Regions from separate parts of the Gottfriedia sp. ABJ_BB2_2 genome, predicted to be linked through region 3. Evidence: riboswitches for the same ligand, from Rfam matches in the RefSeq annotation. Region 3 holds a riboswitch; each other region holds the start of a gene.
What was found. Region 3 has a riboswitch for thiamine pyrophosphate ahead of ACX6U0_RS17815 (ABC transporter substrate-binding protein). Riboswitches for the same ligand answer to the same signal wherever they lie in the genome.
Positions count from the first base shown of each region.

Region 1: it holds a riboswitch for thiamine pyrophosphate, as region 3 does, so the genes downstream of both, thiC (phosphomethylpyrimidine synthase ThiC) here and ACX6U0_RS17815 (ABC transporter substrate-binding protein) in region 3, are expected to answer to the same signal.
Region 2: it holds a riboswitch for thiamine pyrophosphate, as region 3 does, so the genes downstream of both, thiD (bifunctional hydroxymethylpyrimidine kinase/phosphomethylpyrimidine kinase) here and ACX6U0_RS17815 (ABC transporter substrate-binding protein) in region 3, are expected to answer to the same signal.

Region 1 covers NZ_JBVFKR010000002.1:686,943-691,947, forward strand. The annotation lists gene thiC (phosphomethylpyrimidine synthase ThiC) at 1-1,529, opposite strand, end outside; TPP riboswitch at 1,662-1,777, opposite strand; TPP riboswitch at 2,034-2,143, shown strand; gene ACX6U0_RS08350 (thiamine phosphate synthase) at 2,250-2,852, shown strand; gene thiO (glycine oxidase ThiO) at 2,849-3,940, shown strand; gene thiS (sulfur carrier protein ThiS) at 3,964-4,167, shown strand; gene ACX6U0_RS08365 (thiazole synthase) at 4,170-4,937, shown strand; gene ACX6U0_RS08370 (ThiF family adenylyltransferase) at 4,934-5,005, shown strand, end outside.
Region 2 covers NZ_JBVFKR010000012.1:78,145-83,149, forward strand. The annotation lists gene ACX6U0_RS19055 (MFS transporter) at 1-916, shown strand, start outside; gene ACX6U0_RS19060 (type III PLP-dependent enzyme) at 938-2,164, shown strand; TPP riboswitch at 2,298-2,408, shown strand; gene thiD (bifunctional hydroxymethylpyrimidine kinase/phosphomethylpyrimidine kinase) at 2,548-3,354, shown strand; gene cytX (putative hydroxymethylpyrimidine transporter CytX) at 3,347-4,582, shown strand; gene thiM (hydroxyethylthiazole kinase) at 4,569-5,005, shown strand, end outside.
Region 3 covers NZ_JBVFKR010000010.1:56,553-61,557, reverse strand. The annotation lists gene ACX6U0_RS17825 (ABC transporter permease) at 1-499, opposite strand, end outside; gene ACX6U0_RS17820 (thiamine-binding protein) at 499-789, opposite strand; gene ACX6U0_RS17815 (ABC transporter substrate-binding protein) at 815-1,804, opposite strand; TPP riboswitch at 1,933-2,042, opposite strand; gene ACX6U0_RS17810 (RrF2 family transcriptional regulator) at 2,299-2,739, opposite strand; gene hmpA (NO-inducible flavohemoprotein) at 2,912-4,129, shown strand; gene ACX6U0_RS17800 (GNAT family N-acetyltransferase) at 4,394-4,900, opposite strand; gene ACX6U0_RS17795 (DUF2339 domain-containing protein) at 4,918-5,005, opposite strand, start outside.

The DNA of each region.
Region 1 (5,005 bases), on a different contig from region 3:
CATCTAAATTCAAATCTGGCTTTAGATAACGCATCATCTCTTTTTTGAGCACCTGGATGGCCCTTCGCTAGATCCGCGGCATGCGCAGCAATTTTGTACGTAATAACACCTACTCTTACGTCTTCTTTATTCGGCAATCCAAGATGCTCCTTTGGTGTTACATAACATAGCATTGCTGTACCAAACCAACCAATCATGGCTGCACCAATTGCAGAAGTAATATGATCATAACCTGGTGCTATATCAGTTGTTAGTGGTCCAAGAGTGTAAAAAGGTGCTTCATTACAGATTTCTAATTGTTTATCCATATTTTCTTTAATTAAATGCATTGGAACATGACCTGGTCCTTCAATCATTACTTGGACATCATGCTTCCATGCTATTTTCGTCAGTTCCCCAAGTGTCTCTAATTCAGCAAACTGAGCTTCATCATTTGCATCAGCAATGGAGCCAGGTCTTAGCCCATCACCAAGTGAAAATGTCACATCATATCGTTTCATAATGTCGCAAATTTCTTCAAAATGAGTATATAAAAAATTTTCTTTATGATGTGCAAGACACCACTGAGCCATAATCGATCCACCTCTAGAAACAATACCTGTAACACGTTTAGCAGTTAATGGTATATAGCGTAAAAGTACACCTGCATGAATTGTAAAATAGTCGACACCTTGCTCCGCTTGTTCAATTAATGTATCTCTGAATACCTCCCATGATAAGTCTTCAGCGATTCCATTAACTTTTTCCAGTGCCTGATAAATAGGTACTGTTCCAACCGGTACTGGTGAATTTCTAATAATCCATTCACGAGTTGTGTGAATATTTTTTCCGGTAGAAAGATCCATCATTGTATCTGCTCCCCAGCGTGTTGCCCAAGTCATTTTTTCAACTTCTTCTTCAATAGATGAAGTAACAGCTGAGTTACCAATATTGGCATTAATTTTCACATGAAAGTTACGTCCAATTATCATTGGCTCGCTCTCTGGATGATTTATATTTGAAGGAATGACTGCTCTTCCTCTCGCTACTTCGGACCTGACAAACTCAGGAGAAACATGTTCCCTAATTGCAATAAATTCCATTTCCGGTGTGATCAATCCTTGTCGTGCGTAATGCAACTGTGTAATATTTGCACCATCTTTTGCTCGTAATGGTTTTCTATCTAGTCCCTTGAAGACCTCTATATTTTTCTGTACAATATCACTTTTAAAACCATTATCCTCAGGCTTTACCTCACGTCCTTCATACTCGATTACATCTTCACGTTCGATAATCCATTTTCCTCTTATCGACTTAAGACCTTTTCGAATATCAACTGTTTCGCTTTCATCAGTATAAGGACCGCTTGTATCGTAGACACGAACAGGAGCGTTTTCCTCTTCCCCAAATGATCCAGTTGTTGGACTTAATTTGATTTCACGCATTGGAACCAACAAGTCCGGTCTTGATCCTTCGACATATACTTTTTTACTTCCCGAAAAACTAGACATGATAGAAAAATTCATTTCATTTACAGAATTGTTCATTATGATTTCCCCTTTTTAATGTGATTAAAAAGAACAAAATCCAATCCACAATAAGCATGAAAAAAAGCCGTATCTTATCTTGATAAGACCCGGCTATTGGTTAGTTTGACTACAATAATGCTAAATTGACACTACTGTAATAAACGCTAACTTCCCCACGCTGGTATGAACCAGATCAGGTCCTGAGGGTTAAGAAACTTAAAACGCGTTTCTCTCTCAGCCCAACTTATTGGACACCCCTAGTCAAACTATTCATTTGTACAGACTTAATATAAACCTAAGCTTCAATCTTGTAAATCATTTTATTCCCCTAAAATTTTACAATATTGTATGAAAATGCATATATACCCTTGGAAACATTCACTATTTTCGATTTAAAAAATTATTTTTTTCGCTAACTTTCAGTGTCTATTTTGATAACTTTTGAAATACCATTTACAAACTATCATTTTTTTAATCTTGAATTATTTTATTTTTATGCTATGCTAAACTTAATTTTCATAGTGTATTCATCACTAGGGGATCCCTTGATAAGGGCTGAGAATAAAGTAGTTACTTTTAAACCCTCATAACCTGAACAGGCTCGTACCTGCGTAGGAAAGTGGCGCAATGTCTTTTTATGCGTTTATTTGTGTAACTTACAAACCACTTTCCATTTTTGGGAAGTGGTTTTTCTTATTTAAAAATACATACACCCTAATTTTTCAAAAAGGAGGAGCAAATTTGAAGCTAATTGCAGTGACGAATAATATGTATTCAATACATGAACTTGCAACAATGATTATTCAAATACATGATGTTGTTGATTTTGTTTATATACGAGAAAAATCGAAAAGCAGTTTAGAACTACTTATGCTTTTAAACCTTTTAAGCGATAACGGAGTACCTATGAACAAGATCATCATGAATGACAGATTAGACGTAGCATTACTAACAAATCTATTCAACATTCATTTGCCAACTCACGGACTTCCAGTCAAGTTAGTAAAAGAACATTATCCAACAATGAATGTCGGTCGCTCAGTCCATTCAGTAGCTGAAGCAATACAAGCTGAAAAAGATCACGCCAATTATGTCATTTATGGACATTGCTTTGAGACAAATTGCAAAAAAGGTTTAAGTCCAAATGGAATTGATCCGTTAATTGAGATAAAAAATGTTCTTACAATTCCAGTTTACGCAATTGGTGGAATAGCTCCTGATCATCTTCCAATATTAAAAGAATGTCAGATTGATGGAATTGCAGTCATGTCGGGTATTTTTTCTTCTGAAAATCCGCGCGATTCTGCTCTAAAATATGTGGAGAGGTGCATTAGTATTCTATGAAACAACATTTTGAAGTAATTGTAATTGGTGGTGGAATCATTGGATGCTCAATCGGATATTACTTGGCAAAGGAAAAAATAGACGTTGCCGTTCTCGAAGCACAAACAATAGGTTCTAAATCTACTAGCGCTGCAGCAGGTATGCTGGGAGCTCATTCTGAGTGTAATGATACAGAGATTTTTTTGCCTTTTGCAAGAAGTAGTCAATTATCTTATTTTCAACTGAAAGAGGACCTAAAAAAACTAAGTCACATCGACATTGAGTTGAAAACTGGTGGGATTTTCAAACTAGCTTATAATAATGCAGAAAAAATGCAATTAGCTTCCCTTCTTTCACAACCAACGGTCATTTGGTATGAACCAAATGAAATTCAAAGAAAAATACCTAATATCACAACAAATATAATTGGAGCAGCATATATAGAAGATGATGTAAACGTCCTACCTACTTCTGTCTGTAATGCTTTTTGTAAAAGTGCACAAGTACTCGGAGCTACAATACACGAGAATACTAGTGTTATAGAGATTCGAAAAAATGAAAGTACATTTACCATTCAATCTACAAATGGTCAGTTTACAGCTAAAAATATCGTAATTGCAAACGGGGTTTGGAGCACATCTTTTTTTGAACAACTCGGATTAAGTAATCGTCTTACCCCGGTTAAGGGGGAGTGTCTTTCGGTAACAAGTGAACACATGACGCTGGAGCATACAATTTTCCATGATCATAACTACATTGTTCCTAGAAACAATGGAAAGCTTGTGATTGGTGCAACTATGATTCAAAACGATTGGGATGAAAAACCAAACTTACAAGGTATTGAATCATTAATTAATACTGCCAAAAAGATGCTACCTGATATTAGCAAAATGAACATTGAATCTTTTTGGGGAGGTTTACGACCACAAACATTTGATCAAAAACCATATATCGGAAAACACCCAGATGACGACAATATATTTTTTGCTACTGGACACTTTAGAAATGGCATTCTTCTTGCCCCTGCTACAGGCAAAATGATTCGTGATTTTATTCTTAAACGAAAAGTCAGACCTGAGTGGGTAGAAGCGTTTAAAGTGAATCGATAATTTTAAAGAGAGGTGTATGAATATTGCTCATCCAATTAAATGGTAAAAGTATTCAGCTAGCTGAAGGTATCTGCACAGTAGAAGATTTACTTCATTCTTATCAATTAGCGAATCGAATCGTTGTAGTAGAAGTGAATAAAGAAATATTGTATCGAGAACTGTACGGTACTACAGTTCTTTCAAACGGAGATATTGTAGAATTAATACATTTTGTAGGTGGAGGTTAATGATGTTAACAATTGGAAAACATTCATTTCATTCAAGATTGTTTCTAGGTACAGGTAAATACCCTTCCTTTGATATTCAAAAAAGAGCTGTTGAGGTTTCAGAGACAGAAGTTTTAACGTTTGCTGTAAGAAGAATGAATATTTTTGAGGAATCTCAACCAAACTTTCTTGAACAATTAGATTTAACAAAATATAAATTGCTTCCAAATACCGCTGGCGCTAAAACAGCTGAAGAAGCAGTAAGAATAGCGAAACTAGCGAAAGCTTCAGGACTATGTGACATGATTAAGGTTGAAGTAATTGGTTGTGACAAGTCGCTTTTACCGGATCCAGTTGAAACGTTAAAAGCCTCAGAAATGTTACTTGCAGAAGGATTTACTGTATTACCCTACACTTCAGATGACGTCGTTTTGGCAAGAAGACTTGAAGAACTAGGAGTCCATGCAATCATGCCTGGTGCATCGCCTATTGGATCTGGAAAAGGTATTTTAAATCCTTTACATTTAAAATTTATTATCGAACAATCGTCAGTTCCTGTTATTATTGACGCTGGAATTGGTTCTCCGAAAGATGCAGCGTATGCTATGGAGTTAGGTGCGGATGGTGTGTTACTGAATACTGCTGTTTCCGATGCTACAGATCCTGTGAAGATGGCTATTGCTATGAAAATGGCTATTGAAGCAGGTAAACTCGGCTTTGAAGCAGGAAGAATAAGTGAAAAAAATTATGGAGTGGCAAGTAGTCCAATTACAGGGTTGGTGAGTTCTTGATTGACCGATATTTGAAGCAAGCATTATTTTTAGGAAATGACGGACAGAAAAAATTACAACAGGCAAGT
Region 2 (5,005 bases), on a different contig from region 3:
TCTCATTAAGGAGGAACCAGCATTTTGGTTATTTGCCTTCATTGTGACTTTAAGGGCCATGCTTGCAGCTATGGATCCACCAGTCCGTAATGCTTTTATTCCAAATCTTGTCCCTCAATCTTCGATGGCAAGTGCAATCGCAATTAATACGATGATCATTAATCTATCACGTATGATTGGGCCAGCAATTGCAGGATTATTAATTGGAATGACTGATATTGCCAATATATTTTATATCAATGCTTGGGGGACGTTTAGTGTATTAATCTCTTTATCTCTTATTCGCAAAAACTTTCAACCATTAAAAAGGAAAGCAGAAGGAGAGAAAATTACCTTATTAGAGGCAGTAACATTTGTTAGAGAAAAACCGTCAGTGCAGTCATTACTCATACTTGCGATTGTCCCAATGATATTTGGATTCCCTTATACAACAATGACGCCATTATTTGCTAGAGAGCTTCTACACTTAGGACCTGAAGGGTTTGGAATGTTACTATCGATTTCATCAGTCGGAGCAATTGCAGGCACGACATGGTTATCTATCGGTAAAGAAATCAATGAACCAGGTAAATGGTTAATCTATTCAATCATTAGTTTTGGCTGCTCTTTACTTTTATTTATTGGAACAACAAATCTAATGATTGCCAGTATCGCGATGTTTTTAGTTGGATTAACTAGTCAAACTTATCGTACATTAAGCCGCATTACGTTACAGAAGCAAGTACCAGATCATCTTCGTGGCAGAATATTAAGTATCGCTTTAATGGACAGAGGCTTTATTCCTTTAGGAGCGTTATTAATTGGAGCAATAGCAACGAGTTTAGGAACTCACTTGGCAGGTAATGTAATGGGATTAGGTTGTATTATAACGACATTAATGATTGTGATGAAAAGAAAACAAATCATGAAAATATAATTCGATGGAGGTTTTAGAAAGTTGATTGAAAATATTGTGCAAACTTATCGAATGAAACAAGAGAAACCACTTTGTGCTTATATATATGACTTATCAAAATTACGTAGTCACGTAGAAGCACTTTTGACAACTCTTCCAGCAAGCTGTCAGTTATTCTACGCAATTAAAGCCAACTCTGATGAAACGCTGCTTAAAACGTTAGCTCCACATGTAAGTGGGTTTGAAGTTGCTTCTTTAGGGGAAATTGAAAAAGTTAGGTCAGTCGATCAGCATATTCCGATTTTGTTCGGTGGTCCTGGAAAAACTTATGAAGAAATTGACATGGCAATCCATCACGGTGTGACTTTATTACATGTGGAGAGTTTCCATGAACTAAATGTAGTGAACCATATTGCCAAAAAAAGAGAAATTAATGTATCGATTTTATTTCGTGTGAATCTTCGCCGGTCTGTACCGAATGCCAAGTTAAAAATGGCTGGTGTTCCAACTCAATTTGGTATTGATGAAAAAGAGATACCAAAGGCAATATCACTAGTGAAATCAATGCCAAATATAAAACTATGCGGTTTTCATTTTCATGCCATGTCTAATAATATTGATGCGATGGCACATGCTTATTTTGTAGACCATTGCTTTGCATTATCTAGAGCTTGGGAAAGTGAGTTTAATCTAGATATTTCCTACCTGAATGTAGGAGGTGGAATCGGTATTAACTATCTAGAATTACATGACCAGTTTAACTGGGAAGAATTTATGATTGTTTTACATAAAATCATAGAAAAAAACAAAGATAAAAACTGGCAAATTTTATTTGAATGTGGACGTTATATTACCTCATCATGTGGATATTATGCGACTGAGGTTTTAGATATTAAACAAAATCATGAACAATATTTTTGTGTACTCCGTGGTGGAAGTCACCATTTAAGACTTCCAGCTGCTTGGAAACAAAATCATCCTTTTACAATTGTTCCAGTAGAAAATTGGTCATACTCATTTGAGCGTCCTGAACTAATGAATGCGAACATTACAGTAGCAGGTGAGTTATGTACTCCTAATGATGTACTTGCAAGAGATGTAAATATAACTAGATTAAGAGTAGGTGATATTCTCTTATTTAGCTATGCAGGGGCATACGGTTGGTCTATTTCTCATCATGATTTTCTCAGCCATCCACATCCAGAGCGGTTTTATATTGATTCTGGCTTACTATTAACAAGCGAACAACTCCTTGTGAAAAATGGATAAGCTAAGACCAAATTTGACCAACAAATGATCTTCAAACTAAATGTAAATCATTCAAGATGAATAAATTAGTCTAACTACTTGAATTTAGTAATAGTATTAATTAATATGTAAGAGAAATACAATTTGATATTTTGAATAGTACTAGGGGTGCCGTAAATGGTCGGCTGAGATTAAGACACAATTGTCTTTGACCCTTTAACCTGATCTGGATAATGCCAGCGTAGGAAAGTGAGCGATTAAATGCATATTTATATGCATTTACAACATTGATTTGTTCGAGCACAAGTCCCTATGGGGATTTGTGCTTTTTTTGTTCTCTAAATCAATCCACAACTTCTATCTGTAGATCAAAAAAGTCTATTCACTAAATGGGAGGAAAAAAATTGAAAAAAGTATTAACAATTGCGGGTTCTGACTCAAGTGGTGGGGCTGGAATTCAAGCGGATTTGAAAACATTTTCAGCTCATGGTGTTTTTGGCATGAGTGTGATTACCGCAGTGACGGCTCAAAATACACAAGGTGTATTTGCAGTTCAAGATATAACACCAAAAATGATAGCAAGTCAGCTAGATGCAATCTTTACTGATATTGAAGTTGATTCAGTAAAGATTGGGATGGTATCACAAATTGATACGATTAAAATCATTGCTGAAAAACTAAGACAGTATAAGCCAAAGCACATTGTCGTTGATCCAGTTATGGTTTCGAAAAGCGGTTATGATTTGTTAAGCCCAGATGCGAAAGAAGCGTTAATTCAAGAATTGATTCCATTAGCAACTGTCATAACACCTAATCTACCTGAGGCAGAAGTAATTACAGGTAAAAGCATTTCAACTATTCAAGAGATGGAAGAGGCTGCAATTTTGATTCATACATTAGGTGCTAAAGCTGTTCTTGTAAAAGGTGGTCATTTAGAAAACGATGCGACAGATGTTAGCTATGATGGGGATGAATTTACTTATTATAAGAGTACTAGAATAGCTACCAATAATACACATGGTACAGGGTGTACTTTATCATCAAGCATAGCTTCTAATCTGGCAAATGAATTTCAATTAAACGAAGCAATTAGTAGGGCAAAAGAATACATAACATTAGCAATTCAACATTCATTCTCCATCGGGAAGGGCGTAGGTCCCGTACATCATTTTTATTCAATGTATCAAAAGGCGGGTATTTTGCATGTCTAAACAAACTGGCAATTTAACAAGATGGAACTTCGCAACACTTTGGTTTGGTGCCGCAGTTTCAATCGCTGAAATTATGACTGGTGCGCTCATTGCACCTTTAGGTTTTACAAAAGGATTGACTGCTATTCTAATCGGACATTTACTTGGTACGCTACTTCTTGTGTTAGGTGGCGTTATCGGTTCAAGAGAGCGTTTAACGGCAATGGAATCTACTAAAATATCATTTGGAAGATATGGCAGTTATTTATTTTCTATATTAAATGTGTTGCAACTAGTGGGCTGGACGGCAGTTATGATTGTTACAGGAGCTAGATCTATTAATGTAGTAACTAGATCTGATTTTCATTTTAATCAGCCTTGGGTATGGTGTCTTATTGTTGGCTTATTGATTTGTATTTGGTTATATTTTGGTCAAAATGCTTGGAAGAAGTTAAATAGTGTAGCAGTAGCGCTATTATTTTTACTAACGATTGTTTTGTGCTTTGTTATTTTCAAGCATAGTGAATTCCTTTTTAAACCTGGTACTTCTGAGATGTCTTTTGGTGCTGCAGTAGAACTATCCGTTATCATGCCATTATCATGGCTTCCATTAATAAGTGACTATACTCGTTTTGCTAAGTCAACTCGTGAAGGTGCAATTGGAAGTTTCGTTGGTTATATGGTTGGTAGTTCATGGATGTATGCAATCGGACTAGGGGCTGCTCTAGCATTTAATGAATATGATCCAGTGGCAGTTCTAATGAGTGCAAATCTTGGATTATTTGCAGTTGGAATCGTTGTGTTAGCAACAGTTACGACTACTTTTATGGATGCATATTCTGGTGGTATTTCATTGACAACTGTATTTCCCAAATTAAATGGAAAGCATGTCGCAATTGTATTGACGATTATAGGAACAATACTTGCAATGGTATTTCCGATTGAAAAATATGAAGGATTTTTATATTTAATTGGTTCTTTTTTTGCACCTTTGTATGCAATTTTGTTAACGGATTATTTTATTTTAAAGCGTACAAAAATTAGAAAAACCTTAATGTTAGATTGGGTTGCTATGCTTATTTGGGTAGTTGGGATATTTATCTATCGACAGTTTGTACAATTTGATAGTTTTCTAGGAGCAACTATTCCTAGTATGGTAGTCATTGGTTTGATTTATATTGTCGTTCAATTTGTTATAAATAAATTTACTAATCAGCATGTAGGGGGAAATAAACATGTCAGTTCTTAATGAAATCAGTCAGTTAATTGGAGATGTAAAGGGTAAAAAACCATTAGTACATCATATTACAAACTATGTAACGGTTAATGATTGTGCAAATATGGTTCTTGCGATTGGTGGTTCGCCAGTCATGGCAGATGATTTAGCAGAAGTTGAGGAAATGTTAGCTTTTGCATCAGCACTAGTCATCAATATTGGTACGTTGAACGAAAGAACAATTCAATCAATGATCACGGCAGGAAAAAAAGCAAACCAACTTGGAATCCCAGTTATTTTGGATCCAGTTGGTGTAGGAGCTACTACACTCCGAACGGAGACAACGGCTATTTTATTAAAAGAAGTTCGATTCGCGGTCATACGTGGAAATATGTCTGAAATAAAAATAATCGCAGGAATAAATGTACAGATTAAAGGCGTTGATTCAGTTGCGAA
Region 3 (5,005 bases):
TTTTCCAAAATAATTGTGATTTAGTTGCCCCTGCCATTTTCATATAATTAATCAAATTGGTTGGTGTTTGCCTAAATCCATCAAGAGCAGAAACGGTAACAGGAAAGAAGCAAACTAGTGAAATAATCATTAATTTCGGGAATACTCCAAATCCAAACCAAATAATCAAAAGTGGTGCTAAAACAATAATTGGTACGTTCTGTGACAAAATTAATAATGGATAAAACGCTTCTTTAAACCCTGGAATTAAATGTAGTACGATAGCAATCATCAGTCCTAAAAGAGTACCTACCAAAAAACCAAAGATAGTTAATTGTACAGTAGAGAGTACATGTGGAACTAATGAATCATAAGACTTAATTCCTTCTTTCAGTATTACGATTGGCCCTGGTAAGAGCCAAGCTTCTATTTTGAATAGTTTGATACACAGCTGCCAAAAAATTAAAAAAAGAAGGATGACAAGAATCGGTTGCCATCCTTTTATTTGTTTACGTTTCATTAACGATATTTCTCCGTCAAGTCATCCATAGCAATACCTTGTGGCTGATATAGTATTTTCATTTGCGTAATGACATTATGACAGCCGATTTCGATCATTTTTTCATTCATTTTTTGGACAATATTTAATAATTGATTTAAATCGCCTTCCATTGTTGTTTCTAAAGGTTGAACTTGGTATTTTACACCAGACTCATCGATTACTTTTATCGCCGCATCTACCGCTGGAATTACTTCCTCAATTTTGTTTGTTTTTGGTATAATTTGTACACTAATCAAAGAATTAGACATTTAAAGCTCCCCCTTATAAAAATTATTATTCTGGTAAAAACTCATTTGTAAAAGCTTTTTCCGGATCAAATTTACCTTCTAACAATTTATTTTCAGTTAACCACTCAGCATAGTTTTTCCAAATTGTTAACTTCTGTTCACCCCAACGACTTGCATCGTCTTGATATTTAGTTGAAAGCCATTCCTGACTTTTTTGGACTAACTCTTTATCTAAATCTGGATTATCTTTTAATAAAATATCTGCTGCTTCCTTTGGATGATCGATTGAATAAGTATATCCTTTAGACGCTGCCTTCATAAATGCTTTCACGACTTTTGGTTGATCCTTAATCATTTTTTCATTCGTTGCAAGTACAGGTGTGTAGTAATCTAATTTATCACTGTAATCAGTTAAATAAACCATATTTAATTTCTCATCGCGAAGCTCAGCTTCTATTCCTGTCCACCCTTGATAAATCCAAGCAAAATCAATATCACGCTTTACAGCTGTGAAGAAATCAGCATCACCCATATTAACGATATTTAATTTATTAACATCTGCATTTTCTTTCTTCATCAGTGAATCTAAAATGGCTTTTTCAACTGGAGAACCCCATCCACCATAAGTTTTACCTACAAAATCTTTTGGTGATTTAATATTTTTACTAACTGGTGAAGCAAAACCAGAAGTATTATGTTGAATAACAGCAGCAATCGACACAATTGGAACATTTTGTACTCTTGCTTGTGTAATTGACTCTTGGTATGATACGCCAAAATCAGCTTTACCAGAAGCAATTAATTGGTCTGCTCCTGTTTGCCCTGGACTAATAATGTCAACATTCAAACCTTGCTCTTTAAAATATCCATTTTCTTTTGCTACGAATAAACCTGTATGATTTGTATTAGGCGTCCAGTCTAGCACAACCGTCACCTTTTGTAGCTCTTTTTCTTTCTTTGGTGTTGATGAATTTTGTCCACTACATCCTGCTAACGTTAAGCAAAGTGCAAAAAAGCAAATCAGTAATCTTTTCATTCTATAACTCTCCTTTTTGTTTTGTTTATACAAATGAAATGTGTTAGTACCTTAGCAAGGCACTCGAACTAGACAAAAAGAAAACGCCCGAATAAATATCCGGACGTGAATGCACTGTAAAAAACTATATCAAAAGAGATACTGTTCCCTACGCTGGCATCACCCAGATCAGGTTCTAAGAGTCAGTATCTTACGGATACTATCTCAGCCAGCAACACTGGCTCCTCCACATTTTCTCGCATATAAACTTTTCAAGATAAATATAACAGATAAACCCCATAATTACGAAACATTTTCATCACATTTTAATAATTTAAATAATCTGTATAAATAGAAAAATATGAATATAGGAAAATCACTAAGGAATCTGTGTCTCACTCTTTTTTAACCTCTAGTAAATCCTTTATATTTCTCAATCATTAATTCGAGAACCATCGGAGCATATATAACAAATTAAACTTTAAAACACTCAAACAATTACTGCTCGAGTGTTTTTATTTTTTATTTAAGTCAAAATATTCTTTCAGCATAAAATTATTTTGTACAATATCTTCAAGTGTATATTGATCTAATACTTGTAAAAACTGATCTAACGCTTTATTAAATATATGCTTCAAAGAACAAACTGGAGTAATCACACAGTTATTGTTATGTTCGAAACATTCAACAATATGAAAGTCCTCTTCAGTTTTTCGAATTAATTCACCTATATTTATATCAGATGGTAGTTTTGCAAGTCGGATTCCACCATTTCGTCCTCGAATTGTTTCAATATACCCCATCTTCCCTAAGTTATATATTATTTTCATTAAATGATTTTTTGAAATATCATACGCCTCGGCAATATCCTTTATATTAACCAGTTTTTCATTTGGTTCAGTGGACAAGTATATTAAAACCCGAAGTGAGTAATCTGAATAATTGGTTAACCGCATAAATTCCCCTCACTCATTTATTTTGATTAATCATAGCATAATTGTGAACATTTTTTAAACTTTTATAAACTGAGGCTAAAAAGATGTATTTTACATATTGCTTTGAAGAAAATATAAGTCTACTATAAAGATGTATTAGAAATACTACTTTAGAGAAAAGAAGGGGTATAACATGCTATCTCAAAAAACAATCGACATTATTAAATCAACAATCCCAGTTTTAGAAGTAAAAGGGATTGAAATTACATCAGTTTTTTATAAAAACTTGTTTACAAATCATCCTGAATTATTGAATATATTCAATCATACAAATCAACAAAAAGGTAGACAACAAACAGCACTTGCCAACACAGTCCTAGCTGCGGCAAAAAACATTGATAAGCTTGAAACAATTCTTCCTGTTGTAAAACAAATTGCCCAAAAACATCGCAGTCTTTTAGTAAAACCTGAACACTACCCTATCGTTGGAGAACACTTATTAGGTGCGATTAAAGAAGTATTAGGTGATGCTGCAACCGATGAAATTATTAATGCTTGGGCTGAAAGCTATGGTATTATTGCACAAGTATTTATCGATATTGAAAAAGAAATGTATAATGAATCAGCTACACAAGAAGGTGGATGGAGTGACTTTAAAGAGTTCAAGGTCATTGATAAGGTTAAAGAAAGCGAAGTAATTACATCTTTCTACTTACTTCCAAAAGATCATTCCGTATTACCAACATTTTTACCAGGTCAATATATAACTGTTCGAGCAAAAGTAGAAGGACAAGAATATTTATTAAACAGACAATATAGTTTATCTGATGTACCTGGCAAAGAGCACTACAGAATTTCCGTAAAAAGAGAAGCTGAAGAACAACAACCTAAAGGAGTTTTTTCAAACTATCTTCACGACTTTGTTAATATTGGCGATTCATTAGAATTAACAGCTCCAGCTGGGGATTTCACTATAAACAATGATCTTGAATCACCTGCTGTGTTCATTAGTGGTGGAGTTGGAATTACACCTTTAATGAGTATGGTAAAATATATTGCTAATACTCAGCCAAACCGTAAAGTAGAAATGGTTTGTGCCTCAAGAAATGCTAACCTTCAACCATTCAAAAATGAGTTAATCTCACTATCAGAACAATTAAATGACTTTTCTTTATCATTTATTTATGAGAATCCTTCTGAGGATGATTTGAAAAATCCGTACTTTAAAAAGCAAGGTTATATTGATGCTGCTTGGTTAACATCTAATATACAATCTGTTGATGCACATTATTATGTATGTGGCCCAGTGCCGTTTTTAAAAGCAGTTGTTTCAAGCTTAAAACAATTGAATGTTCCAGAAACACATATTCACTTTGAATTCTTTGGACCTTCAATGAGTCTAGAAGCATAGGATAGATAAAAAGGATGCTCTATTTTTTGAGCATCCTCTTTAACTTTTTATCAATAAGGCAGTTTTCTTTAGAGCGGTAGGAATGATAAAACTACCTAATATTGCTAGCAAATCACTTGAAAATGTTTTTTTAATACAACCAAAAACGAGACTACTGATGAAAATATCATATAATACAAATCTGCCAAAATCTTCTTTAGTGATGACTAAAAATACGACTGATGATTTTCTAGTTGTCAGACCAAGCCCACCTTTAGTACGAAATTATTCGATTGGCAATTCCCAATAATATTTTTCTAATTCCTCGTACATTTTTTTCATCCCTATTTTCTCCAATACTCTTATGGAAGAGTAATTGTAAATCGAACATGTTGCAATAATTTTTTCTACGTTTTCTTTTTGCATACCCCAATGACAAAATGCTTTAGCCATCTCAGTAGTATAGCCCTTCCCTTGGTACTGAGGTGACATACTGTAACCTATTTCCATCAATCCATGTTCATCTGGGCCACCTTTAAAACCCATATCCCCTATGATGATTTTGTCTTTTTTATGAATAATGATCCCTTCGAATTCCTCCTCTTCAGGATGTTTTTGAAAACGAGATATCTTATATGGAAACAAATTTTTGTAGGCGTTAATTGGCCATCCTTTCGCAAAACTATATGTCATATTTTCATATACTAACCCCTTTTCGCCGTTTAAAACGTCTAACATTGCTCCAGCAGTAAATCGTACTAATAATAGATTTTCAGTTTGAGTAATCATCATTCGTATTCTCCTGTCCACTATTTCCCTTTAAAAAATATTCTAGAAATAATTAAGCCAATTAAACCGAGTAATATAAATAGACCTGCCCTAACTAATAATGTAATA